3 regions of the Tardiphaga sp. GW822-FHT04G09 genome follow, and region 1 is predicted to be linked to each of the others. Evidence: predicted binding sites of a transcription regulator. Region 1 holds the regulator's gene; each other region holds the start of a gene.

Region 1 (2,264 bases):
CAGCGTGTTGAGCAGCGAGCGCTCGGTAAGCTCCACACCTTCGAGCAAGGCCTTCAGACCCGGATCCGCTGCAGCCTTGGTATCGGCAGGCACCGCATCGAGGGCTCGCTGCAGGCTGTCGGCGATATCGAGCACTTCACGCGCGAAATTGGCGATCGCATAAGTTCGGCCGTCGGCGATTTCCTTTTGGGTCCGCTTGCGCAGGTTTTCCATCTCCGCCAGCGTGCGCAGCATCTTGTCCCGCGCGTCCGCGGCTTCCTTGGTCAGGGCCTCAACCGAATTCGGTTCCGGATCGTCCGGCATGATGTAGGGCTTGGAGACCACCGGATCGGCGGCCGCTGCCGTCTTGTCCTGATTGTCGTTCTGCCCATTGGAATCAGTCATCACGCTGCCTTCTCAAAAACACGCCAAAATGGTGGGATTGCTGAGCGGGATATCGGGGTTTGAGCGCCGAAAATCAAGCGCAACCGGCCGGAATTGGCCGATCCGTTAGCCGCCGAGCATGCGACTGACGATACGCGCGGCATAATCCACCATCGGAATCACCCGCGCGTAGTTCAAACGTGTCGGTCCGATGACACCGAGAACACCGACGATATGGCCCGCGCCGTCGCTATAGGGTGCAATGATCGTCGACGAGCCCGACAGCGAGAACAGCTTGTTTTCCGAGCCAATGAAGATGCGCACGCCTTCGGCATTTTCCGCCCGGCCGAGAAGATCAATCACCTCGCGCTTGGCTTCGAGGTCGTCGAACAGGAGGCGAACGCGCTCAAGATCCTCCAGTGCATGAAGGTCCTCCAGCAGATTGGCCTGGCCGCGCACGATCAGCTGCCGATCGTCCTTGTCGCCGCCCGACCAGCTGGCAATACCGGCGGCGATCACCTTCTGGGTCAGTTGGTCGAGCTCGATCTGGTTCTGGGTCAGCGCGGTTTCCAGCTCCAACCGAGCCTCGGCCAGCGTTCGGCCGCGAATCCGGGCATTGAGGAAATTCGAGGCCTCGTTCAGCGCCGATGACGGCACGCCGGGCGGCAGGGTCAGCACGCGGTTTTCGACCTGGCCATCCTCGGCCACCAGCACGACCAGGGCCTTTTCGGGTTCCAGACGAACGAATTCGATGTGTTTCAGCCGCACATTGGACTTGGCGGTCAAAACGACCGCCGCGGCGCGGGTCAGGCCGGACAGCTGCGTCAGCGCCTCGCCAAGCGCCGCTTCCACGGTCTGCGAGCGACCGACCGAGGACAGCTGCTGCTGGATCGACTGCCGCTCGGGTTCGGTGAGATCGCCAACCTGCATCAAGGCATCGACGAAAAACCGCAGTCCGAGTTCAGTAGGCAGCCGCCCGGCAGAGGTATGCGGGGCGTAAATGAGGCCAAGCTGCTCCAGGTCCGACATGACGTTGCGGACCGAAGCCGGCGACAGCGGAACCGTGATCAGGCGTGAAATATTGCGCGAACCGACAGGTTCGCCGGTGGCGAGATAGCTTTCGACGATCTGCCGGAAGATCTCGCGCGACCGCTCATTGAGCTGGGCGAGCCCGGCATGCGGCGAAATCAGGCCGATCGGATCGTGGTGGGCCACAGGCAACTCCTTGCGGACCTAATCTGTCGCTCCGGCGGGCCGGATACAAGCACCATTGCGATTGTGGAACCTGCCCTGCCCTTGCCGCTGCGCTCCGTCGCCCCTAAAAGCACCGCGAACAGGCTTTCTCTGGACATTTGGAAGGATTTTCTCATGCGGCCAAGCCGTCGTGCGCCCGATGAACTGCGCGCCGTGTCGCTGGAACGCGGCGTGGTCAAATATGCCGAGGGCTCCTGCATGGTGAAATTCGGCGACACCCACGTGCTGGTCACCGCAACGCTGGAAGAGCGCCTGCCGCCATGGCTCAAGGGCCAGGGCCGCGGCTGGGTCACCGCCGAATACGGCATGCTGCCCCGTGCCACGCTCGAACGCACCCGCCGCGAAGCCGCATCCGGCAAGCAGGGCGGCCGCACCGTCGAGATCCAGCGCCTGATCGGCCGCTCGCTCCGCGCTGCCGTCGACCTCGAAGCGCTCGGCGAACGCCAGATCACCATCGATTGCGACGTGATCCAGGCCGATGGCGGTACCCGCACGGCCTCGATTACCGGCGCCTGGGTCGCGCTGGCCGACTGCATTGGCTGGATGAAGAACCGCAACATGTTCAAGAACGGCGGCGGCAACGTGCTGCGCGACAATATCGCGGCGATTTCCTGCGGCATCTATCAGGGCACCCCGGTGCTCGATCT
Region 2 (2,264 bases), on a different contig from region 1:
CGAACTGCATGCCTTCGACGACGTCGAGTTCGGTTTCGAGCGACTTGGCTTCTTCAACCGTGATGACGCCCTCGTTGCCGACCTTCTTCATCGCGTCTGCGAGGAACTTGCCGATTTCCGCGTCGCCGTTCGCCGAGATGGTGCCGACCTGGGCGATTTCGTCGTTCGAGGTGACCTTCTTGGAGTTCTTCACGAGGTCAGCAACCACGGCTTCCACAGCCAGGTCGATGCCGCGCTTCAGATCCATCGGGTTCATGCCGGCAGCAACCGACTTGGCGCCTTCACGGACGATGGCCTGGGCAAGCACGGTCGCGGTGGTGGTGCCGTCGCCGGCTGCGTCGGCCGACTTCGAGGCCACTTCGCGCACCATCTGGGCGCCCATGTTCTCGAACTTGTCGTCGAGCTCGATTTCCTTGGCGACGGTGACGCCGTCCTTGGTGATGCGGGGAGCGCCGAACGACTTGTCGATGACGACGTTGCGGCCCTTGGGACCGAGGGTAACCTTCACCGCGTTGGCGAGAATGTCGACGCCGCGCAGCATCTTGTCGCGGGCATCAACGCCGAATTTCACTTCTTTGGCTGACATGTTTTGCTTCCTTGAAAATTAAGGGGAGAGAGGAAAGGCGCTTAAGCGGCCTTCTTCTTGGCGGGAGCGGCGCCTTCGAGAACGCCCATGATGTCGCTTTCCTTCATGATCAGAAGGTCCTGACCGTCGATCTTGACCTCGGTGCCCGACCACTTGCCGAACAGCACGCGCTCGCCGACCTTCAGATCGATCGGGATCAGCTTGCCGGCTTCGTCGCGGCCGCCCGGGCCGACGGAGACGATCTCGCCCTGGGAGGGCTTCTCTTTGGCGCTATCCGGAATGATGATGCCGCCAGCGGACTTCTCTTCGGCGTCGATACGCTTGACCACAACGCGATCGTGAAGCGGACGGAATTTCATGCAGTCCTCCTAAGTTTCTGTAGATGCTTGAGAAATTTCAAATTGGCAGTCTGCGCCAACAAGTGCCAGCACAGCTGGTCCGGACATAGGCCGAACGTTCCCCACCGGCAAGGGTCTGTATCAAATATTTTGGCACTCAAATATGACGGGTGCCAGAATTGGTTAAGAACCCCGAACGGTGGACGTCCAGTCCACTAGCACCCGCGCTAAGTGGCTGCTAACACTCGGCTTTCAATACATTATTAAACTTTTAAGCTTGTGATGAAGACGTTGCTTGCGTCACATTTCATGCATCGTGTTGTCACGGGCGAAGTGGAAGCCGGTTCGCTGCAGCCAGCACGGTCACAGGAGAGCAGAGCGAAGTTCGACGCCAAACCGGAATCCACTTAGCCGAATGCGCTCTGTCCATGGAGGTTGAACATGGTCTCGAGAAATGCAGCTTCTGACGATTTCAGAAAGCAGGTGCTTGGCTACGGACTGACGACGGCACAGATCCTCTACCGGATGCCCGACCATCCTTCGCTGCTGCAAACCTATGTCTGGCAGAACTACGATCTGTTTCCGAAGTTTCCCGCGCTGAAGGATTTCCTGGATTTCTGGCAAGAGAAGCTCGATGGCCCACTATTCGCGGTGACCGTCGCGCATTCGAAACTGATCAAGCCGGCTGAGCTTCGTGCCGTCGATGGCGTGTTCCGGTTGCATTAACACGCGCCTCTCAACGCGCCGGATGAATTGCCGCTGTGCTGAACTACAGCTAGGTTCCCGGGTGCGCTTGCCGTTTGTTCGGCACTGCGCCGGGTGGGAAACACGACATGGCGAAGCAGAAGCGGACGTTAAAGAGCGCGGCGAAAACGGCTGCCACGAAGAAGCCTGCGAAACGGGCGGTCGCGAAAGCAGCAAACGAGCTCTCTGTTGGTAAGCCGACCAAGGCGGGTACAAAAGCTGTCGCCAAAGCCGCGGCGAAACCAGGCAAGCGTCGCAAGCAACGCGTTGCGATCAGTCATTATCTCGAAGAAGCATTTCTCGGCGATGGCCTGCGTGCCTACGCGAAGTATCGCGATCTCGGCGTCGCCGCTGCGACGGGCGGCTTGGCGCAGGCGCATGTCATCCGGCTGATCGGACCTTGCGATCCGAAAGAGGTCTCCAAGCTTCACTATCACGATGCCGAATTTCAGCTGGTCTATGTGCTGAACGGCTGGGTGAAGACTTACATGGAGGGCGAGGGCGAGACACTGATGCGCCAGGGCTCGAGCTGGACCCAGCCGCCGCGCATCAAGCATCTGATCCGCGATTATTCCGACAATTGCGAACTACTGGAA
Region 3 (2,264 bases), on a different contig from region 1:
GACGGCCTCAAGCAGAAGATGGGTCGCCGGCCAACCGACCGTCGAGGCAAAGCCGCCTGCAAAGGTCACGAAGGTGATCTGCCGCCGCGCCGAAGCCCCGAAGATCCGCGTCAGCGTCGCAAAGGCCGGATCGTAGAGCGACGCCGACATCGCAGCGCCGAGCAACAGCCAGCAGGCGAGATAGGTCACGGGATGATCGGCAACCGAAAACAGCGCGAGGCCCAAAGCACCAGCCAGCGCGCCGGATGCCATCACCACATTGCCGCCGTGCCGGTCGATCAATCCGCCGACGATGGGCGACAACACCCCCGATACGATCAGCCCCAACGAAAAGCCGGCCATACCGAAGGCCAGCGACCAGCCATGCGCCGCCGTGACATGCGGCATGGTCAGCACCGGAGGATAGATCAGGATGCCCCAGGTCAGGATCTGGGTGAATGCCAGCACGAGGACCGCGCGGCCCGGTCCGAAAAAAAGGTCGCGCAATCGGTGCATGATCTCACATTGTCAGCAGAATGGCGGGACCCGCACTACGCCTCAGGTCATGCCTTGGGCGCGCAGCGGACATAGACCATGTTGCCGTAGCGGACTGCTGCGTCCTTGTCGATGAAGCGGGTGACGAGAATCCGGCCGTCAAAGGAGACGATCTCGCGATCCTTCTCACCGCCGGCGGGACCGGCCGGACCGATATAGTTCTTGCCGCTCGGGCTTCCCTTGAGGCGCAGTTCCTGTGGCGTCGCCTCGTCGGCGAGATGCATGATGACCCCGCCGGTGGCACCCTGGCCAATGATATAGGGCTGCTTGCACTGGCCGCGCGCGGCGTTCTCGGTACGAACGCGATCGTTGGGGTTCATGTAGGACGCCAGACCCCAGCGGCCGACGAGTTCTTCCGACCGGATCGAGGCTGGCAGTTCCGGCGCCGGCGGAGGCTCCGGCGGCGGTGTCGGCTGCGAGTTCCCAAAGCTGAAGCCGCCCAATCCACCAGACGTGCCGCACCCGCCCAATGACAGCGCCAAAGTTGAAACGATCGCCAGATGGGCAATCGTGCGGGCGTAGCGTGACCTGATCATATCATCCCCTGAGCAAATTCCCCGACTGCCCGTCCCAGCAGCCAAGCGCAAAACACCTGACGGAGCAATAAGGCCGGCCAAGTTACGCCGATGCTCCGTTATGGTTTCCAGATCATCCCATATTGGCCTCACCAAGGCCTTAAGGCCTCGCTTGACTCAAAAAGCGTCTGGCCATATCTCCCGGACGCTCAATTAGCACTCCCGGAGCGCGATTGCTAAGGGAATGAGCCGGCCGCCTTGAGCGTTCCGGCTGGATTCCTGCCCGCCTCCGTAATGGCACCCAGATCGCAACCCAAAGGGACAATCCTATGGCCAAGACCAAATTCCGCCCGCTGCATGACCGCGTCGTCGTCAAGCGCATCGTCGCCGACGAGAAGACCAAGGGCGGCATCATCATCCCGGACAGCGCCAAGGAAAAGCCGTCGGAAGGCGAAGTCGTCGGCGTCGGCCCTGGTGGTCGCGACGAAGCCGGCAAGCTGATCCCGATCGACATCAAGGTCGGCGACAAGGTTCTGTTCGGCAAGTGGTCGGGCACCGAGATCAAGCTCGACGGCGAAGAACTCCTCATCATGAAGGAGTCGGACATCATGGGCGTGATCGCTTAAGCGACGCCGCCTGCCACAAACGCTGTCATCACCGGGGCAAGCCCGGCCATGACAGCGTTTTAAGTTCACCTTTCAAGAATTCAGGAGCACCATCACATGGCAGCCAAAGACGTTAAATTCTCCGGAGACGCGCGCGATCGCATGCTGCGCGGCGTCGACATTCTCGCCAACGCCGTCAAGGTCACGCTCGGTCCGAAGGGCCGCAATGTCGTGATCGAGAAGTCGTTCGGCGCGCCCCGCATCACCAAGGACGGCGTCACCGTCGCCAAGGAGATCGAGCTCGAGGACAAGTTCGAGAACATGGGCGCGCAGATGCTGCGCGAAGTCGCCTCCAAGACCAACGACACCGCAGGCGACGGCACCACCACTGCCACCGTGCTGGCCCAGGCCATCGTCCGTGAAGGCGCCAAGTCGGTTGCTGCCGGCATGAACCCGATGGACCTCAAGCGCGGCATCGATATCGCCGTCGCCGCCGTCATCAAGGACATCACCAAGCGCGCCAAGCCGGTTGCATCTTCGGCTGAAGTCGCCCAGGTCGGCACCATCTCCGCCAACGGCGACGCCGCCATCGGCAAGATGATCGCCCAGG

The links. The regulator HrcA, encoded in region 1, represses chaperone genes, less so after heat shock. The targets are predictions, from matches to a motif close to GTTAGCACTCNCNNNNNGNGAGTGCTAAC.
Region 2: the regulator HrcA is predicted to act here: its motif matches at 1,074-1,102, upstream of AC1RLZ_RS01020 (co-chaperone GroES).
Region 3: the regulator HrcA is predicted to act here: its motif matches at 1,262-1,290, upstream of AC1RLZ_RS06515 (co-chaperone GroES).

The regions. Positions count from the first base shown of each region.
Region 1 covers NZ_JBXAMO010000008.1:118,764-121,027, reverse strand. Annotated here, with positions in the region: gene grpE (nucleotide exchange factor GrpE) at 1-384, opposite strand, end outside; gene hrcA (heat-inducible transcriptional repressor HrcA) at 490-1,578, opposite strand; gene rph (ribonuclease PH) at 1,732-2,264, shown strand, end outside.
Region 2 covers NZ_JBXAMO010000001.1:230,918-233,181, forward strand. Annotated here, with positions in the region: gene groL (chaperonin GroEL) at 1-586, opposite strand, end outside; gene AC1RLZ_RS01020 (co-chaperone GroES) at 628-945, opposite strand; gene AC1RLZ_RS01025 (usg protein) at 1,366-1,650, shown strand; gene AC1RLZ_RS01030 (cupin domain-containing protein) at 1,758-2,264, shown strand, end outside.
Region 3 covers NZ_JBXAMO010000002.1:586,709-588,972, reverse strand. Annotated here, with positions in the region: gene AC1RLZ_RS06525 (MFS transporter) at 1-495, opposite strand, end outside; gene AC1RLZ_RS06520 (hypothetical protein) at 543-1,070, opposite strand; gene AC1RLZ_RS06515 (co-chaperone GroES) at 1,379-1,675, shown strand; gene groL (chaperonin GroEL) at 1,772-2,264, shown strand, end outside.